3 regions of the Pseudoalteromonas sp. S8-8 genome follow, and region 1 is predicted to be linked to each of the others. Evidence: predicted binding sites of a transcription regulator. Region 1 holds the regulator's gene; each other region holds the start of a gene.
What was found. The regulator ArgR, encoded in region 1, controls arginine synthesis, uptake and breakdown. The targets are predictions, from matches to a motif close to ANTGAATANNTATTCANT.
Positions count from the first base shown of each region.

Region 1 (6,723 bases):
AAAAACAGTTTGAATGGGCACTTATGCTGCCCCTTGCTATGCCCACCTATATTATTGCCTATGTATACACTGATTTATTAGATTATGCGGGCCCGGTGCAAATAGCGCTGAGAGAATGGTTTGGTTGGCAATCGCCTAATGACTATTGGTTTTTTGATATACGTACATTACCCGGCGCCATCGTTATGATTGCCTTGGTGCTTTATCCGTATTTATTTTTGATTTTTAAAACGGCTCTTCGCGAGCAGTCATTCAAATTAGTACAAGCTAGCCAGTTAATGGGATTATCTCCTTGGCAAAGTTTCTTTAAAGTAAGCTTAGTACTCTCTCGTGGGGCTATTGTGGCGGCTCTTGCGCTTATAAGTATGGAAACCATGGCTGACTTTGCAACAGTGAGTTATTTTGCCGTAAGTACATTAACTACGGCTGTGTACGATACGTGGTTTGGTTATTACTCACTTACAGCGGCAGCTAAAATATCGGGTGTGATGTTATTACTGTTATTTTTAGCATTAATGGCAGAGCGCTTTAGTCGTCGTAACCAAGCTGTATTTGAGCGCCAATCAAGTGTAAATAGTGAATCTCTCTATGTATTAAAAGGAAAGTCAGCTTGGCTCGCAACGGCATTTTGTAGCTTTATTTTACTTATCGCGTTTGTAACTCCTATTGCAGTACTCATAAATTACGCCATTACTTACTTTGATAAAGCATGGAATGTAGAGTTTTTTAGTTACGCTTGGCAAAGTTTAAAAGTGGCAGGGGTTGTGAGCCTAATAACGATTACGTTGAGTGTTTTTGTGGTTTTTTATCAGCGTGTGGCAAAGCAAACGTATCCGCTTATTCCTGGGCGTTTAGCAAGCACAGGATATGCGTTGCCTGGCACAGTACTCGCTATTGCGGTTTTGTTACCCCTTACATTATTAGAGAACACCATTAACACAGCGCTCGAGCCGTATAATTTAGATATTGGCTTACTGCTTACAGGTAGCATTCTTACTATTATTATTGCTTATATTGTTAGGTTTTACGCCATTGCACACGGAGCAATTGAGTCGAGTTTTTTACGTATTAGCCCATCACTTGATATGGCAAGCCAATCAATGGGTAAAAGCCAAGGACAAACACTGCGTTTAGTGCACCTACCTTTACTGCGAAGAGGATTGCTTACTGCTGCGTTATTGGTATTTATTGAGTGCATGAAAGAACTGCCGGCTGCGCTATTGCTCAGGCCGTTTAATTTTGAAAGCTTAGCTACTCATGTATTTCAGTATGTGAGTGACGAGCAGTTAGAGCTTGCTTCTATATCGGCATTATTTATTGTTATTGTTGGGTTTATTCCTTTGTATTTTATTAATCGTTCTATGGAGCAGCGTAGTTAAATGAGTAGTTTAATTTTACAAGGCGTGAGCTATCACTATAACGGCACAAAGGTTATCCACAATTTAGATTTAACAGTAGGTAAAGATGAAATTGTTTGCCTACTCGGAGCGAGTGGGTGCGGCAAAACGACCACGTTAAAAGCGATTGCAGGTTTAATTGAAGCTAAGCAAGGGTCTATTTTTATAGACGGTAAATTAGTGAGTGATGAGCAATCGTTTGTCTCGCCTGAGCACCGTAACATCGGCATGATGTTTCAAGATTATGCATTGTTTCCGCATTTAACGGTAGCAAATAATATCGCATTCGGGCTTAGTAAAATGAGTAAAGCTCAAAAGCAGCAACGCGTTGATGAAATGCTTAAGCTGGTACATTTAATTGGCTGTGCCGACAGGTTCCCGCATCAGTTATCGGGTGGTCAACAGCAGCGTGTAGCTATTGCTCGTGCATTAGCTTATAAGCCTAGTTTATTGCTACTTGATGAGCCCTTTTCAAATATCGACACACAAGTACGCTTTGAATTAATTGCCGATATACGTCGAATTATTAAGGCAACTCAAGTGTCTGCTGTGTTTGTTACACATTCAAAAGAAGAGGCGTTTGCGTTTTCAGATACACTTGCCATTATGCATCGCGGTAAAATTGAGCAACAAGGCACGCCCGAGCAGCTTTTTGCAGCTCCATGTTCAAAGGAGGTTGCAGAGTTTCTGGGTCAAGGCATATACTTGAGCGCAGAAGTATTAACAGCAACTGAATACAAAACACCATTTGGTTTAGTCGAATCTTATATTGAGAGTAAGCAAAACGTAAGCGTAGGGCTTATATATGTGCGCCCTCATCAAATAGAATTAGTGGCAGATAACCAAAGTGACAAACTCAGCAAGCGAGCTACAATCATAAGTCGTCGCTTTATTGGTTCGGCGTATGTTTATTCACTTGTTATTGATAAACAAGAAATTGAAGTTGCTGCACAATATGGCCAGTCATTTGAAAATAATGAACAGGCTATAATAAAAATAAAACCTCACACGGTGAATTTTTTCGAATCGTAATTAATTTGTTATTCGCTGTGTTTTTATCTGTAAAACTAAGGAATAACAATGGCGCAAGCGCAATCAGGGATTTGTGCTGAAGCAAACTTACACGGTTTGCACTTATTTTTTAATGTGTTTGATGGTCAAGATGAATCACTTCGCGCAAAGTTAAAACAAGTAAGCGCTATTGAAGAAGAATTTAGCGATCAATTTTCAGAATCAATGCTCTCTTGTATGGTTGCTATTGGTGCGCAATATTGGCCGCATATCCTCCCTGAATACATCCCAAGCGAATTACAGAGCTTTCCTAATATAAACCATAGCGATCATCAAATGAGCGTACAACCGTGCGATTTATTTGTGCAAATTCGCTCTGACCGTGAAGACGTTAACCATTTATTTGCGCTGCAAATTTTAAAACTATTTGCTCCCGATGTTGAGCTGGTGGAGCAAATTCGTAATTTTCGCTTTTTAGATGGTCGTGATTTTAATGGTTTTATTTATGGTGGCGACACCGCACATGGAAGAAAAAAGCGCGCTACGGCTTTAATTAGTAACCCTGGCAATTTTGAAGATCAGGGGAGTTATATTCATGTACAGCGCTATAAGCATGATTTAACTATGTGGCAGCACTTATCATTGAGCGAGCAAGAACAAATAATGGGGCGTACGCGCCTTGATAACACGCTAATTACCCCCGCGATCGAAACCAGCCATGCTTCGCGAAGTGAGCTAAAAGACGAAGACGGACAACCGCTATTATTAAATCAGAGCATGCCTTATGGCGATGTGTATGAGCAGGGAATGTTATCAATTACATGCTCTTGTACGGGCACCGCATTTGAAAAAGTACTTAATAGTCGTTTAGGGGAAGGGGATTGTTACGACCACTGGCTTGATTTTACTCAAGCCGATATGGGTTCTGCTTTCTTTGCGCCTTCAGTCGGGTTTTTAAAACAAATTTAGTTTGCTATTAAACCGTATCAAATAAAATGCGAACACGTTCAAGTGTTACATCTATTTCAGATATTTTAGCAGGAGCGATAAAAATAGTATCGTCGCCTGCAATTGTTCCTAGTACGCCATCTGCTTTACCTAATGAATCTAATAAACGAGCGATAAGCTGAGCGGCGCCTGGACTGGTACGAATAATGATCATCATTTCGTTGTGCATAATGTCGATTACTAATTGGCGTAATGGGCTTTTAGCCGTAGGTACACCCATTTCAGCAGGTAAGCAGTAAACCATTTCTTGTTTGGCGTTACGTGTGCGTACAGCACCAAATTTACTTAACATGCGCGATACTTTACTTTGGCTTATATTGTCAAAGCCTTGATCTTTTAATGCATCAACTATTTCGCCTTGAGAGCCAAAATTTTCTTCTTTTAATAGTGATTTAAATGCTTTTACCAGTGCTTCTTGTTTATCTTGTGGTTGCATAGTCTTTATTCGTTTTTGTTATTTATGCCGCAAATTCTACACAAAAATGAATAATTATGCAGCAGTTGTTTAGTTAACTTGTCAGTTTGATGCGTTAAATCACAAAAGTTTACGACTATGGTCGAAAATATACTTGAAATAGACAGGATAAATTTGTTTTTAGTCGCTAATTTCATTATCTTAAGAGCCACAAATGTTTCCTACCTCAAATTACGGAGAATTCCAATGAAAGTTGCTGTATTAGGTGCTGCAGGCGGTATCGGCCAAGCGTTGTCTTTATTATTAAAAACAGGCTTACCAGCTGGCTCTGAATTATCACTTTATGATGTTGCACCAGTAGTACCAGGTGTTGCGGTTGACCTTTCTCACATCCCAACAGATGTTAAAGTAGCAGGCTTTGGCGCAGACGAATTAAACAAAGCGCTTGAAGGCTCTGACATCGTTCTTATCCCAGCGGGTATGCCACGTAAACCAGGTATGGATCGTGCTGATTTATTTAATGTAAATGCTGGTATCATCAAAACTTTAGCAGAAGGCATTGTTGCTAGCTGTCCTAAAGCGTTAGTAGGTATTATTACTAACCCAGTAAATGGCACAGTTCCAATCGTTGCTGAAGTATTCAAAAAAGCAGGTACTTACGACGCTAAACGCGTATTCGGTATTACTACGCTTGACGTTATTCGTTCAGAAGCATTTGTTGCTGAACTTAAAGGCGTAGACGTAGCAACTGTGAAAGTACCAGTAATTGGTGGTCACTCAGGCACAACTATTCTTCCTCTACTTTCTCAAGTTGAAGGTGTTTCTTTCACTGATGAAGAAGTTGCTGCACTTACTCCACGTATCCAAAATGCGGGTACTGAAGTTGTAAATGCTAAAGCAGGCGGTGGTTCAGCTACGCTATCTATGGGTGCTGCTGCAGCTCGTTTTTGTATGTCTTTAGTTAAAGGCCTACAGGGTGAAGAAGTTGTAGATTACGCTTACGTTGCTGTTGAAAGTGGCGATGCAGAGTACTTTGCACATCCAGTACGTTTAGGTAAAAACGGCGTAGAAGAAATTCTTTCTTACGGCGAACTAAGCGCATTTGAAACAAAAGCAAAAAATGACATGCTTGAAACACTGAAAAAAGACATCAAAGAAGGTGTTGATTTCATGGCGTAATAGCCAAAGTAGAATAACAAAAAAGCCTGCATTTGCAGGCTTTTTTATTGCTCAGAATTAATTTCACACTGTGTAACTAGTTAAAACTAGTTAAAACTAGTGGTCGCGGTCAACCGCAATACGAGCAAGGCTTATGAGTGCTTGCTTATAGTCAGACTCAGCTAAAAAGTCTAAACACGCAATAGCTTTGTCAGCTTCAAGCTCTGCTTTTTGCATTGTAAATTCAAGCGCATTAGTTTGCTTTAGTGCCGATAGAATTTCTTCTAAATGCTCCATACCATTACTGTGCTCTATTGCATCACGAATAAGCTGCGTTTGCTGCTTGCTACCATGTTGCATAGCATAAATAAGTGGAAGCGTTGGTTTGCCTTCAGCTAAATCATCACCAATGTTTTTACCCAACTGCTCAGCATCTGCATTGTAATCGAGTACATCGTCTACTAGCTGAAACGCAGTACCTAAATGCATACCATATAGGTTTAGTGCATCGAGAGTAGTTTGGTCTTGCTCAGTAATAATGGCAGCAAGGCCTGTCGCTGCTTCAAACAACTTAGCTGTTTTAGAGTAAATAACCTGCATATAACTGGCTTCGGTCGTATCTGGGTCGTTGCAGTTCATTAACTGCAATACTTCACCTTCAGCAATAATGTTTGTTGCATCGGCAAGTATTTGCATAATCTGCATTTTTCCAAGACCAACCATAAGCTGAAATGAACGAGTGTAAATAAAGTCACCAACCAATACGCTAGCAGCATTACCAAATTCAGCATTTGCTGTAGGCGTGCCACGTCGTAAGTTTGATTCATCTACAACATCATCATGCAATAGCGTTGCTGTATGAATAAACTCAACAATTGTTGCAAGTGTTATGTGATCTTTACCCTGATAACCGAGCGCTTTGGCTGCTAAAATTGCCAGCATTGGACGAACGCGTTTGCCGCCACTGCTAACTATATATAAACCAAGCTGATTAACTAACGCCACATCTGAGCGCATTTGCGCATGTATAAGTTGATTGACGTCATTCATATCGCTTTCGATTAACGCCTGGATAGCTTTTATATCCATTGATCTCCGAGCCAATTTTTATGTGTGAACGGCGCAGATTGTACAACAAAAAATGCACTAGCTCGATATTTTGTGACGATTGATTGAAAAAACACTATTAAAGTACTTAATTTAGACTGAATTAGCCAAGATAACTGATTAATTGATAATCAATATACAGTTTATGGTGTGCTTAGATATTAAGCTGTGAGGGTCATATTTGAGTACATTAATTTATTTCGACTAAGAGTTAAAAAGCGCTTGGCAAAAGGGCTAATTAATATAAAATGGGGTAAATATTGAATTGCTCTCAAAGCAGCTACTTTTTATTCATTTTAATTACAAAATAGGCTTGCTAGTTATTTCGCGTTAGCGTAAACTTCGCGCCCTATCGAAGAATATTTTAGTTGCGCCGATTTGAGGGTGCACAGACGGAGTTAATTATGTACGCGGTTTTCCAAAGTGGTGGTAAACAGCATCGTGTGACTGAAGGTCAAACGATTCGTCTTGAAAAATTAGACGTTGAAACTGGTGCGGCAGTAGAATTTGATTCAGTACTTTTAGTTGCTGATGGTGAGAAAATCGAGATCGGTGTACCGTTCGTAAACGGTGGCAAGATAACAGCTGAGGTTGTTTCACATGGTCGCGGTGAGAAGATTAAGGTTG
Region 1 is NZ_AUTR01000035.1:171,599-178,321, forward strand. It holds gene L659_RS0111575 (ABC transporter permease) at 1-1,379, shown strand, start outside; gene L659_RS0111580 (ABC transporter ATP-binding protein) at 1,380-2,429, shown strand; gene L659_RS0111585 (Dyp-type peroxidase) at 2,478-3,377, shown strand; gene argR (transcriptional regulator ArgR) at 3,385-3,852, opposite strand; gene mdh (malate dehydrogenase) at 4,078-5,010, shown strand; gene ispB (octaprenyl diphosphate synthase) at 5,107-6,078, opposite strand; gene rplU (50S ribosomal protein L21) at 6,501-6,723, shown strand, end outside.

Region 2 (6,723 bases), on a different contig from region 1:
CTTCATCTGGGAAGTCACTAATATTTGTACACTCAATAATACCTGGTGTTACAAAGCCAGTATTAGCTGTGTGCTCAAGTTCTACTAATACTTCACCACCAAGCTCAACAAGCTCTTTTTGCGCTTTAACCATGCCTGCAGCTGCAGCTGATGAGATCATAGAGCCCATAAATGGCTGGTCTGCATCATCGTAGTTGCCTACTTTAATCGCTTTAGTTGCAGTGATAAGGCGCTCTAAAATTGCATCGCCTTTGCTACCTTTAGGTAAAAACAATTTACGTGCACATGTACAACGCTGGCCGCTTGAGATAAACGCTGATTGAATAATATCGTGAACAACCGCTTTAGTATCTTCAACGTCAGTAATAATAAGTGGATTATTACCACCCATTTCTAGCGCTAAAATTTTACCCGGTTGACCCGCAAACTGTTCATGTAAAATATGACCAGTACGCGAAGAACCCGTAAAGAACAAGCCATCAATACCTTTGTGAGCAGCAAGGGCTTTACCCGTTTCTACTTCACCTTGTACAAGGTTAATGACACCTGCTGGTAAACCTGCTTTTTCCCACAGTTTAAGCGTAAGCTCAGCTACTTTAGGAGTAAGTTCAGACGGTTTAAACACAACCGTGTTACCTGCTAAAAGCGCTGGCACAATGTGGCCATTAGGTAAGTGACCCGGAAAGTTATACGGACCAAATACGGCTACAACACCATGTGGCTTATGACGAATCATCGCACGGCCAAGTGGCATTGCGTTTTCTACGTCGCCAGTGCGCTCTAAAAATGCTTTTTCAGAAATGGCAATTTTACCAACCATAGCACCCGCTTCTGTGCGAGTTTCCCACAGTGGCTTACCTGTTTCTTGTGCAATAGTAATAGCGAGCTCTTCGCTGTTTTCTTTTAATTGCGCTGCAAATGCTTTAATTATTTCTAAACGCTCAGTAAAGCTTTTATCAGCCCATGCATAAAACGCTTCGCGCGCTGCATTTACTGCGGTGTCTACTTGCGTCGCAGTTGCCGATGAAGCCTGCCAAATAACGTCGTTATTTGCAGGGTTTACTGAATTAAATTCTGTGCCTTGGCCTTGTGACCATTGACCATTTATAAATTGTGCAGGATGAGTCATATACTTTCTCCTAAATTAAATCGTGGTTGCACTAACAATATCGCCAGTTTGCAAATGCAGTGCATCTGCTATTTCTTGCGATAAAATAAGGCTTTTTGCGCGCTCGTCAAATGTCATTGGTGCAACGGTTGCTCTGAAACCTTCAAGCTTTTCGTTAGCTAGTAACACCATAGTGTCGCCAGTCATTTCGCCAATTTCAACGTTAAAGTGATTTGCATTACGAATAGTCGCAATGTTATCTACTTTTGCTTCAACCGTTGGGCCACCGTCAAAAATATCTACGTAGCCATTAAACGTAAAGCCTTCGCTTTTTAATAACTCGATTGCTGGGCGAGTGTTGTCGTGTACTTTACCAATTACGGCTTGCGCATCTTTACTTAGCAAGTTTACGTAAATTGGGTATTTAGGCATTAGTTCAGCAATGAAAACCTTTTGGCCAATACCTGTTAGGTAATCGGCTGTTGGAAAATCCATAGAGAAAAAGTGCTCTTCAAGCCACTGCCAAAAAGGGCTGCTGCCGTTTTCGTCAGACACACCGCGCATTTCTGCGATTACTGTTTGCGCAAAACGCTCTTGATGCTGTTTTATAAACATAAAGCGCGCTTTTGAAAGTAGCTTACCGTTACAATTTTTACGATAACCATCTTTTAAAAACAATGTGCAAAGCTCTGTAGCACCTGTGTAGTCGTTACATAGCGTTAGAATATCAACCGCTTTGTATACGCCTAATGTGCGCGAAGAGTGAATCACTTTACTTAAGTGATAATGATAAAATGCATCATCAAGCCCTACCGCAGCTTCAATTGCAGATGTCCCTACAACTTCACCGGTTTCGCTATCTTCAAGAACAAACAGGTAGCCTTCGTCACCAGGTTGTGACGTTTGTTTAGCAAAAGAGCTTACTGAATGGTCGATCTTTTTTTGCAATAGTTCTTCGTTTAATGGCAAAGACGTAAAACCATGCCCTGATTCGTGGGCAATTTTCAGTAATGCTGAATAATCATTTTGCTGGATTGGGCGAAGGATCATCATGAGTCCGCTTGCTCCCTTATAAATAACGGTAAATAGGAATTGCAGGGCAAGCAGTGCTTGCCCTTTATTGGTTGGCTTAAGTCGCTTATACGTTTACTACGCTTACTACTGCTTTTTCAAAGCGTGCCATACCTTCGCAAATGTCCGCATCAGGAATTACTAAAGATGGAGTGAAACGTATTACGTCTGCACCAGCAACTAATGACATAAGGCCTTGCTCAGTACCTGCCACTAAAAACTCTTTTGCACGACCTTTATATTGCTCGTTCACTACTGCACCAATTAATAAACCTTGGCCACGGATTTCGCTAAATACGTTATATTTTTCGTTAACCGCAGTAAGTAGTTCATTAAATAATGCTGCTTTAGCTTTTACGCCAGCAAGTACTTCTGGCGTATTTACTGTATCAAATGCAGCTTCTGCAACAGCACACGCAAGCGGGTTGCCGCCATAAGTAGAACCATGAGTACCTACTTTAAGATGCTGTGCAATTTCAGTTGTTGTGATCATAGCGCCAATAGGGAAACCGCCGCCAAGTGCTTTAGCTGAAGTTAAAATATCAGGTACTATGTTTAAGCCTTGGTATGCGTATAAATCGCCAGTACGACCAACACCTGTTTGTACTTCATCAAAAATAAGCAGTGCGTTATGCTTAGTACATAAATCGCGAACGCCTTGAGCAAACTCGTCAGTGGGTGAAACAATACCGCCTTCACCTTGAAGAGGTTCCATCATTACGGCACATGTTTTGTCGCTGATTAGCGCTTCAAAAGCAGCTAGGTCATTGTAATCACAATGTACAATGTCGCCAGGCTTAGGACCAAAACCATCTGAATATGCAGCTTGGCCGCCAACAGTTACGGTAAAGAATGTACGACCGTGGAAACCTTTGTTGAACGCGATGATTTGTGATTTTTCTGCGCCAAACTTATCAAGTGCAAAACGACGCGCTAACTTAAGCGCTGCTTCGTTTGCTTCTGCGCCTGAGTTGGCAAAATAAACTTTTTCAGCAAATGTAGCATCAACCATTTTTTTAGCTAGGCGAAGTGCCGGCTCATTGGTCATTACATTTGATAGATGCCAGATTTTTTCGCCTTGCTCTTTTAATGCGCCTACTAATGCAGGGTGGCAATGGCCAAGACAGTTAACTGCAATACCACCAGCAAAGTCGATAAACTCTCGACCTTCTTGATCCCATACGCGAGAACCTTCGCCTCGAACAGGAATTACGCTTGAAGGTGCGTAGTTAGGAACCATTACGTGATCAAATAATTCGCGATTGACTGTCATTTTATTTCCTCTTAATTGTGAGCAACACAAAACATCAAAATAGGTGTTTGGTTAATATTTGTAACCAACTTTATAGGCAAGATCAGTAACCTGATAATTGCGCAAAATTGCTTTGTGGTTCAATTTTCAGACGCACATTATTTCAGAATTACTTATATCTGTCTCGTTAAAAACTTTCATGTATCCCTTGAAAATAAAGGGCTAAAGATATTATTTCATAGATAGTGAATAACTATTTGCATAGCCATTCATACTTGGTTTTAGACAACTAACCGCATGAGCACCAAGGCAAGCACGCTTTAATCGGCAAATATGCAATATAACAATAGAGTGAGAATGAATGGTTAGTCGCAAAAAAATTAACAAAAAATTCAGATTTTTAGTCAATTTGAATAGCTAAATTGGTAAAATTACTCGATTGGAGGGTTTTTAGTTCCGTTTTAGTGAACTTAAAGTACGAAAACCAGCTTAGAGTTTCATCAGGCTCAATAAGTTGATGCTCTTTTAAATTAAGATATTGAGAGTAGCAACGTGCCTTTAGCATTACTTCTGTTAATGGCAGTAATGTATCGCCCTTATCTACCCCATTTACTAGCTGCTGCATTACACCTTTAAACGGTAAATATTTAAAAGCCATTTTGTCTATTACTTTGGCGCTTACTTCTATCGACTTATTGCTAAGTAGAGTGGTTAAAAATAGCGGGTCGGGCTGTAGCTCTAATAATGCGGTGTGTAAATCTTTTTGGTTTTCATTTCGGGCTAACTGCACTTTGCGTTGCCATACTTTCTCAAACGTTTTTAAGTACAAGCGCACTAATGCAATTCGCCCTACATCTAAAAGCATTCCAAGGGTAAATGCATGTACGTCATTCACATTATTAATTTGTGCAATTTTTTGCGCAGCAATCGCGTTTGCCATCGCGCTGTCGCGTAGCCGGCGTTTTAATAATGAAAATGGTTCGGTGCTATGTGGCATCCAATGACGCGCAGCAAATGTAGGAATAACTAGCTGTAAGTTATCAAGGCCAATATAACGAAGGGCAAGCGATGGTTTATCTACTTTTACAGACGTATTTTTACTACGCTGATTACGATAGTAAGGTAAATTAACAAGCGTTACTAACTCTCTACCCAACCAGCTTATATCATTTACCAATGGCTCTAAACGCCCTACCGACGCTGACTTTACCGCTAATATATCGAGTATATTGGCAATACCATCTTCAATACCTATAGTACTGTGAATTACGCCATCTATATCTTCGAGCTGCTTATATATAGCTGTTTCAATTGTTTTGTGCAGTTGCTCACTCGCTTGAGCGCGGTACTTATGATGTGCAGTACTGCTTTGCTGGCGTTTATTCTGTGCGGCCACTTCAACCTGAAGCAAAGTACGTTGCTTCATGGGTTCGCCGTAATCTATATCTAATGTATGGATGAAACCAATTTGCTGATGCGCAAAGCTGTGCCCAAGCAATAAGTCATGAGCCCGTTGGTTTAGTATTTTGGCAGTACGCTGCTGGGCTACAAGTTCAGTCATGACATCCATTAATAAAGTATTAAATGCTCTGTGTATTATAACATTAGAAGCGAGTTAAAAAGTTATCAAGCAGTTCTAAGCCTTGATCAGTTAGAATAGCTTCGGGGTGAAACTGCACACCTTCGATTGCTAGTTCTTTATGAAGTAACCCCATAATTTCGTCAAACTCGCCTTGCTCAGTCTGAGTCCATGCGGTTACTTCAAGTTCTTTAGGCAAAGTTTGTGATTTAACCACTAAAGAATGATAACGACACACTGTTAACGGGTTAGCTAAACCTTTAAACACCCCTTTATTAGTGTGAACTATGGGTGATGTTTTACCGTGCATTACTTTTTTAGCACGTATTACATCTCCTCCTAAAGCTTGTGCGATAGTTTGATGCCCCAAGCAAATTCCTAAAATAGGATATTGCCCTTTTAGTTGCTCAACAACATTTAGTGAAATACCCGCTTCGTTAGGGGTGCATGGCCCCGGCGATAAAACGATGTGTTTCGGGTTCAACTGCTTTATTTGTGCAATGCTTAGCTCGTCATTACGTTTCACTAAAACGTCTTGATCTAAACGCTGAAAATATTGCACTAAGTTGTAAGTAAACGAATCGTAGTTATCGATCATTAACAGCATTACACAACAAACCTTATAAATTATTGACCACTTACTTCACACAAATGGTACTAAGCGCTGCATTCTACCACTATTAACTAGCCAACATAAATTAGCAAAAAGTGTTAAAAATTAACTGTTTTTGCTAAAAGTTCTTTAAAGTCTTTAGTGGGTACTGGTTCACTTAACCCGAACTCTGGTTAAGAGATTTATTAACGTATTAAATCATGGTGATATTTAAACTTATTCTCTCAAGCCAGAGATTCCTTGCACCTTGAGCAATAATATCGAGCTTTAAGCTTTTCGCGAGTAGTTAACACACCTTTTAGGCTGTATACCCCAACAATAAATTATTGACCTCTAAAGTACGTGCGTTTATTGATCGCTCTATTAAATACTTTGGTGAAATACCTTACTGAGCAAAATAAACAGATTGTTTGCGCTACATCAAATTAGCGGCTCAATGGTTGAATTATATCTATGTAAGCCCCAGTGTATTATATGAAAGGCAGTAATTCACTTATACAACTCACTTACTTGTGAGCTCATTTATATCCTATTAAGGAGCGAATATGTTAGGCGAAGACCACTCATTAACTAATGACTTTCCAGAGTACTTAAAGACCATTGCCGAGTTAAATGACAGCGATACTGAATTTGCAAAAAAAGCAGATAAGTACGACAAGCTAGATAAAGAAATTAGAGTGTTAGAGCTCAAAGATGCCCCCATAAGCGACGAGCAAATGCATCAGCTAAAACACGAACGTACGGAATTAAAAGATTGGCTATACGAGCGCTTGCAGCAAGAGCAGTAATGCAACTAAATAAAAAGAGCTCACTGATAAAGTGAGCTCTTTAGATCAACAATGGCTATTTTCTCTAAACCTTACAAAGCCACCCACAGGTTTCATAAATACAGTGCTTGGGTTAATAACATCTTTGCGTTTCTAGCCAGTGCTATCGGTAGCACCGGTAAGTAAAACTGTTTTATTTATGTTGCTCTCTCCTAACTTTGTTCTCGCTATATTAGCAGCCCCCCTACCGCTGAAATTAGGTCAATAATCGAAACAGTTTATCTAATCAATTGATAAATCTAAGCCTTTGTTAGTTAAAATAAAAGCATGCTA
Region 2 is NZ_AUTR01000011.1:121,724-128,446, reverse strand. It holds gene astD (succinylglutamate-semialdehyde dehydrogenase) at 1-1,129, opposite strand, end outside; gene astA (arginine N-succinyltransferase) at 1,145-2,161, opposite strand; gene L659_RS0103180 (aspartate aminotransferase family protein) at 2,247-3,452, opposite strand; gene L659_RS0103175 (HDOD domain-containing protein) at 3,832-4,992, opposite strand; gene L659_RS0103170 (anthranilate synthase component II) at 5,036-5,617, opposite strand; gene L659_RS0103165 (YdcH family protein) at 6,169-6,411, shown strand.
Region 2: L659_RS0103180 (aspartate aminotransferase family protein) is a predicted target of ArgR. The motif match lies at 3,688-3,705, and genes of this name have one in related genera.

Region 3 (6,723 bases), on a different contig from region 1:
AAACCATTAATACATTAATACATAAATGAGCTGAATCACTAAAGACACCATCACTAATGGCCAAATATATTTGCTGTATTTGGTTGCACCGTTGAGCCCTATTTTACTTTGATATTTTTCAAGCAATGGAATAAGTATCGCTAGCGCGACAAACAAACCAATTAAAATAACGAATATATTCATATTAGTGCCCTACTTATGGTAGCTCATGGCCTTTAGCGCTTACATAAAGTGCATACCAATGCTCACGAGTTAGTTGTACGTTTACAGCATCACAAGAGGCTTTAATACGCTTGGCATTAGTTGTTCCAATAATCGGCTGAATAGATGCGGGATGGCGCAGTAACCATGCAATAACAATAGCCTCAGCAGACGTATCATAAAGTGCAGCCAGCTTATTAACTAAAAGACTCGTGTTTATATCAGCCTGCGATGCGTTTGATAAATCACTGCCGCTGTATAATCCTTGGCATAAACTGCCCCAGCTTTGAATTTGAATTTCAAAATGGCGACAGTACTCAATACTACCGGGCGTAAAATTAAGATCTTTACCGTCACTGTTACCGGCATATACACCTTCATCAACAAACTGATGTTTTTGTAAACTAGCCTCAATTTGATTAGCCACAATCGGCATATCAAGTGCATGCTGTAAAAAATTCATTTGATGTTGCTGCATATTCGATACGGCAAAATTGCGCACTTTACCGCTTTCTTTTAAGCAACTAAATATACGAGCAATTTCGTTAACTTCCATGAGTGGATCAGGACGATGTAGCATAAGTACGTCTAAATAGTCTGTATTTAATCGCTTCAAGGATGCTTCAACTGATTGCTCAATCCACTTTGATGAAAAATCATAGCGCTTTGGCCCTAAGTCATCTTCAAAACGAATCCCACACTTAGATTGAATATACATGTGCTCTCTAAGCTCTGGTCGCTCGCTTAATGCTTTACCAAAAACCTGCTCCGCTTTACCAAAAGTATAAATATCAGCATGGTCAAAAAAGTTAATGCCACCTTCAATAGCGCTATCTATGCATTCATGAGTTTGCTTAACATGTGCATCAGTGATTGCGTCTTTATTCCAACCGCCGCCCAGACCCATGCATCCGAATACAAGTTTACTAACATGAGGTAAGTGCTTTGCTAAAGGTGTGTGAAGCATGATAACTATCCTTAAAATTTTGAAGAGCTGTTACTGTAAACAAAAAGCGCTGAACAAGAAACCATTTAGCGGTGAACAAATTAAGAACAAAAAAAAGCGCAGTAAACTGCGCTTAATGGTTAATCTATTTTAAATTACATTTTTAGCCAACGAGTGCTAGCAATATGCCCGCAGCAACTGCACTACCAAGTACACCCGCTACGTTGGGTCCCATAGCATGCATAAGTAAAAAGTTATGTGGGTTACTTTCAAGGCCAACTTTATTAACTACTCGTGCCGCCATTGGCACAGCCGATACACCTGCTGCCCCAATTAATGGGTTTATAGGTGTTTTAGATATGCGGTTAAGTCCTTTTGCCATAAATACGCCAGATGCCGTACCAATTGCAAAAGCCAGTGCGCCAAGCACTAAAATACCAATCGTCTCAACAGTTAAAAACTTATCTGCAGCAAGCTTTGAGCCTACAGCTAAACCTAAAAATATAGTTGTAACATTGATGATTTCGTTTTGAGCACTGTTACTTAATCTATCAACAACACCCGACTCTCGCATTAAGTTACCTAAACAAAACATACCTACAAGCGGTATAGCAGCCGGTAAAAACATAGCCGTTAAACTAAGCACCATAAGAGGGAAAATAATCTTTTCCTTTTTAGATACTTTGCGAAGCTCTGGCATCTTAATTTTACGTTCTTCTGGGGTTGTTAACGCACGCATAATTGGCGGTTGAATAATTGGTACTAATGCCATATATGAGTATGCTGCTACCGCTATTGCGCCTAGTAAATCAGGTGCCAGTTTTGACGCTAAAAATATTGCAGTCGGTCCATCTGCACCACCAATAATGGCAATAGCCGATGCGTCCTGTAGAGTAAACTCAAAACCTGGCACATAGTTAAGTAATATAGCGCCAAACAATGTAGCAAAAATGCCAAACTGTGCAGCCGCACCTAATAACAACATACGTGGGTTTGCAATAAGCGCGCTAAAGTCGGTCAGCGCCCCTACTCCCATAAATATCAACAACGGAAAAATCCCCGTATCAATACCCACGTAATAAACGTAATACAAAAGCCCACCTGGGTCTGACAAACCTGCCACTGGTACATTTGTTAAAATTGCACCAAAACCAATTGGTAATAATAATAGTGGTTCAAAGCCTTTAGCTATCGCTAAAAACAGTAATAAACACCCTACCGCAATCATAATTAATGATGGGATTGTAAAGTTAGCAATGCCAGTAGCATTCCAGAGGTTTAAAATACCTTCCATCCTCTATTTACTCCTAAGCTAATGCAATCATAGCGTCGCCGGTAGTTACAGCATCGCCTTCACCAACCAACACTTCAGCAATTGTTCCGGTATGCATTGCGCGTATTTCGGTTTCCATTTTCATGGCTTCCATAATAATCACTACATCACCTTCGTTAACAACTTGCCCAGCTTTTACCTTAATCTTAAAAATATTACCGGCTAAAGGGGCATTAAGTGTTTCACCTGATGCAACTGAAGCAGACTGAGGAATGTGCTCAGAGTCTTTTAATGTTACTTCTTTTAGCTCACCACCTTGCGCCACTACTACGTCGTAAACTTTACCATCTACTTTTACGCTGTATTGCTCAGCTTTAACGCTACTATTATTTGATCCCGATTTTGGTGCTGCCTTATTGCTCTTATCTTCAACGGTAGGAATAGGCTCAAATGCATCAGGGTTATTACGATTTTTAATAAATTTCAAACCAACTTGTGGAAATAATGCATAAGTTAGTACGTCATCAATTTGCTCATCAGCAAGTGTTAAACCTTGCTCTTGCGCTTCTTTTAATAATTCAGCTTCAAGCGTTGCAAGCTCTGGTGCAATGTTATCTGCAGGGCGACAAGTAATAACCTCTGCTCCATCAAGCACACGCTCTTGTAGCTCTTTATTCATTGGTGCTGGTGTTAAGCCATATTCACCTTTTAATACGCCAGCAGTTTCTTTAGTGATTGTTTTATAACGCTCACCGGTTAGCACGTTAAGTACTGCTTGAGTACCTACAATTTGCGACGTGGGTGTTACTAAAGGTAAAAAACCAAGATCTTCACGTACGCGTGGGATCTCAAGCAAAACTTCATTAAGCTTATCTGCCGCGCCTTGCTCTTTAAGTTGGTTTTCCATGTTTGTAAGCATGCCACCTGGTACTTGAGCTAGTAAAATACGACCATCAACCCCTTTTAAGCTACCTTCAAATGCCGCATATTTTTTACGTACATCTCTAAAGTAAGCAGCAATTTCTTCTAGGTGGTTTAAATCAAGGTCGGTATCGCGCTCAGTTCCTTCAACTATCGATACAATAGTTTCAGTTGCTGTGTGTCCGTAAGTCATACTCATTGATGAAATAGCGGTATCAAGCATATCAATGCCTGCATCAATCGCTTTTTGATAAGTCGCAGTACTTAAACCTGTTGTAGCGTGGCACTGCATAGCAATAGGAACCGATACGGTTTCTTTAAGTGCTTTAATTAGTTTTTCAGCATCGTACGGCTTTAATAAACCCGCCATGTCTTTAATACAAATTGAGTGACAGCCTAAATCTTCTAATTGCTTAGCAAGAGTCAGCCACATATCAAGCGTATGAACAGGACTTACTGTGTACGAAATAGTACCTTGAGCATGTGCGCCTACTTTTATAGCCGCTTTAATCGCTGTTTCTAGGTTACGTACATCGTTCATTGCATCGAAAATACGAAATACGTCAACGCCATTTTTATGTGCGCGTTCTACAAACTTTTCAACTACGTCATCAGCGTAATGGCGGTAGCCTAATAGGTTTTGACCGCGTAATAGCATTTGCTGTTTAGTATTAGGCATCGCTTTTTTAAGCGCACGAATACGCCCCCAAGGATCTTCGCCTAAATAACGAATACACGAATCAAATGTAGCACCGCCCCACGATTCAATAGACCAATAACCTGCATCATCTAGCTTGCTAGCAATAGGTAGCATATCGTCTAGGCGCATACGTGTTGCGAGCAATGATTGGTGCGCATCGCGTAATACCAATTCTGTTAATTTTAATTTAGCCATGTGTGTGCCCCTTATTTATTATTTGATTTGTACTGAGCAATGGCAGCACTAATAGCAGCGATGTGCTCATTAGGCACACCTTGAGATTTAAAAGACGGTGATTTAGCTGGTGATGCCTCTGGTTCGCTATAGCGCGTCACCAAATTAGACATAAGCGTTACTGCACCAATTAATATCGACAGAAATACAAACACCCCAACCATACCAGTTAGCATTAAGCTACCAGCCGTTGTGAGTAGAGCACCTATATCCATTTTTCTCCCCCTTGAAACCCATATCGAAAATAAAAAATCGATTTAATTAAATATTTATTCACTGGATAATAACAAAACTAGTCGCTTTGTCTACATCTTGTAAATTGGTAAAACCAATTAAACTATAAACAACATAACACTCAACAAATTTACATGCCATAACCCAGCAATCATGCGCCCTACAATACATACAGAAAATAACGACTATAGCTAATAGTTATATGGAAGTTGTTAATTAACTATTCAACTTAATAAAAATAACCGCCAAATTTTATAATAAGTACAAAAACACACATCAATTGTTAATTGGTCTTACCAAAAACATTATTTTTAGTGAATATTTACCAGTAACTTGTAACAGTGTGAATAACTTACATAACAAAGCGTAAAAATTACTAACTAACTAATAACTAAAAACACAGTTAAAAAACATAACTGTCTGATATAAAACAAAAATAAAATTTGGCATATAACTGGCATTAGTTATTGTGAGCAAATTTGATAACCAAGGAGAAAACAATGTTACGCTGGACAATTACATTTTTAGTTATTGCTTTAATCGCTGCAGTGTTAGGTTTTGGTGGCATCGCAGGTGCCGCAGCTGGTATAGCAAAAATTATATTTTTTATATTTTTAGTACTTTTAGTGATCTCATTAGTTTCAGGTGCACTACGTGGTAAATCACCCAGGTAGATAAAGCATTCAACTAACAAACACTAAAATTTAATTAATACTTACAAGGAATTACATTATGAATTCAACAACTGTAAAAGCAGCACTAATCGGTCTATTCGCAAGTTTCTTCATCATGGGTTGTGAAGACAATCATGCAGAAGACGCAGGCGAACGTATTGACGAAGCAGTAACTGACGTGCAAAACAAAGTAGAAGATGCATGTGAAAATGTTAAAGAAGGCGTAAACGCTGAAGAAACTAACTGTTAATTCTTCTTGTATCGCTAAAAAACGGCCTTAGGGCTAACACCATTCAGTTAAGCATGCTTTGACTTAATGGTGTACCGAGTTTTTGAAATTCGAACGGTCCTACTTTTGGGCCGTTTTCTTTTTTCTGGAAGAATATAACGTTTCACTCGTTCTCGCATTGCCCTTAATTTCTTTGGAATTGAACCTGGCGAAGCGATGGCACACCAGAGTATTTCATCCTGTATATCCCGCAAAGCCATGACAAAACTAATTCTCAGCGGGGAGACTTTAGCCTCTTTGGCTATTCGACTTATCTCTACTCGAATTAAATTGTAGGCTAGCAATATACCCCATAGCTCTTGATTGACTCCATCCACAGTCTGACTACGCAAAAGAATACTATCCTCAAGCATCTGGTGTTTTATTTCTCCATAGCTATTTTCAATTTCCCAGCGCTCGAAATAGACATCAAGAATGGCCTGTGCACCAAAAGCCTGTTTATCATCCAAAGAGCACAGCAGACCTTTTATTTTTCCAGGCCCCATTGGCTCAGGATAAAGAACCAGTCTGGCCTGCCAGCACTCAGGAAGCGAAGGGTCTTGTTTTCTGGCATGCGCAGATACACTCATCTCTACTTTGAAGTCATGCTCAGAGTAAGATTCAATGACGGTGTATTGCGTGTTGCTTTTAATCGGGACCATCCAGTGCGACTGTGGGTGTTGCTTACGCCAATTAATCAGTAGCTCAGCGCTGAGATAACATCGGTCAAAAATAGTTAGACTGTTATCACTTACATGACCAAATAACTGCTTTGCGTAGTTCACCTCACCTTGATAACTGGGCCCGAAGGCAACGTGGTGTATCAACCGGCTACGCAAGGAGCTTAAGGCGCATAGGCGTACAATAGGATATTCTGTATGACGGTTTTTACTGTGCTTAATATAGTGAAAGTGCTCAGCAAGAGCAGGTGTATCAGGTGCACGAAATTGCGTTCCATCAACAGAAAATAACCGGAGTCCATACCACGTATCATCAGCATCTTCTTCTTGTGTCCAACGGGCTGCACATAGGTGAAATAAGGCTTGGAGGGGGTCGCTACTCAGGCGCTGTCTCGCTTGAGGAATAGCACTTGGAGCAACCGTATCGCCCAGGGTATCAGTGAGTGTTAAATCTAACTTCTCAACAACGTCACTAATAGAGCGGTCGCGAAAAAGACCCATTGCAATGATAAGCCAGACGACAAGCTCAGCAGGTAACTTACGTTTGCGAATACTTGCTTTATCGGTCTGCTCGAGCACATTAGAAATCCAC
Region 3 is NZ_AUTR01000017.1:57-6,779, reverse strand. It holds gene L659_RS1000000123765 (hypothetical protein) at 7-183, opposite strand; gene L659_RS0104100 (aldo/keto reductase) at 197-1,168, opposite strand; gene L659_RS0104090 (sodium ion-translocating decarboxylase subunit beta) at 1,311-2,441, opposite strand; gene oadA (sodium-extruding oxaloacetate decarboxylase subunit alpha) at 2,455-4,236, opposite strand; gene L659_RS0104080 (OadG family protein) at 4,248-4,490, opposite strand; gene L659_RS1000000123340 (DUF1328 domain-containing protein) at 5,010-5,183, shown strand; gene L659_RS0104070 (hypothetical protein) at 5,242-5,433, shown strand; gene L659_RS0104065 (IS4 family transposase) at 5,481-6,723, opposite strand, start outside.
Region 3: L659_RS0104080 (OadG family protein) is a predicted target of ArgR. The motif match lies at 4,536-4,553, and genes of this name have one in related genera.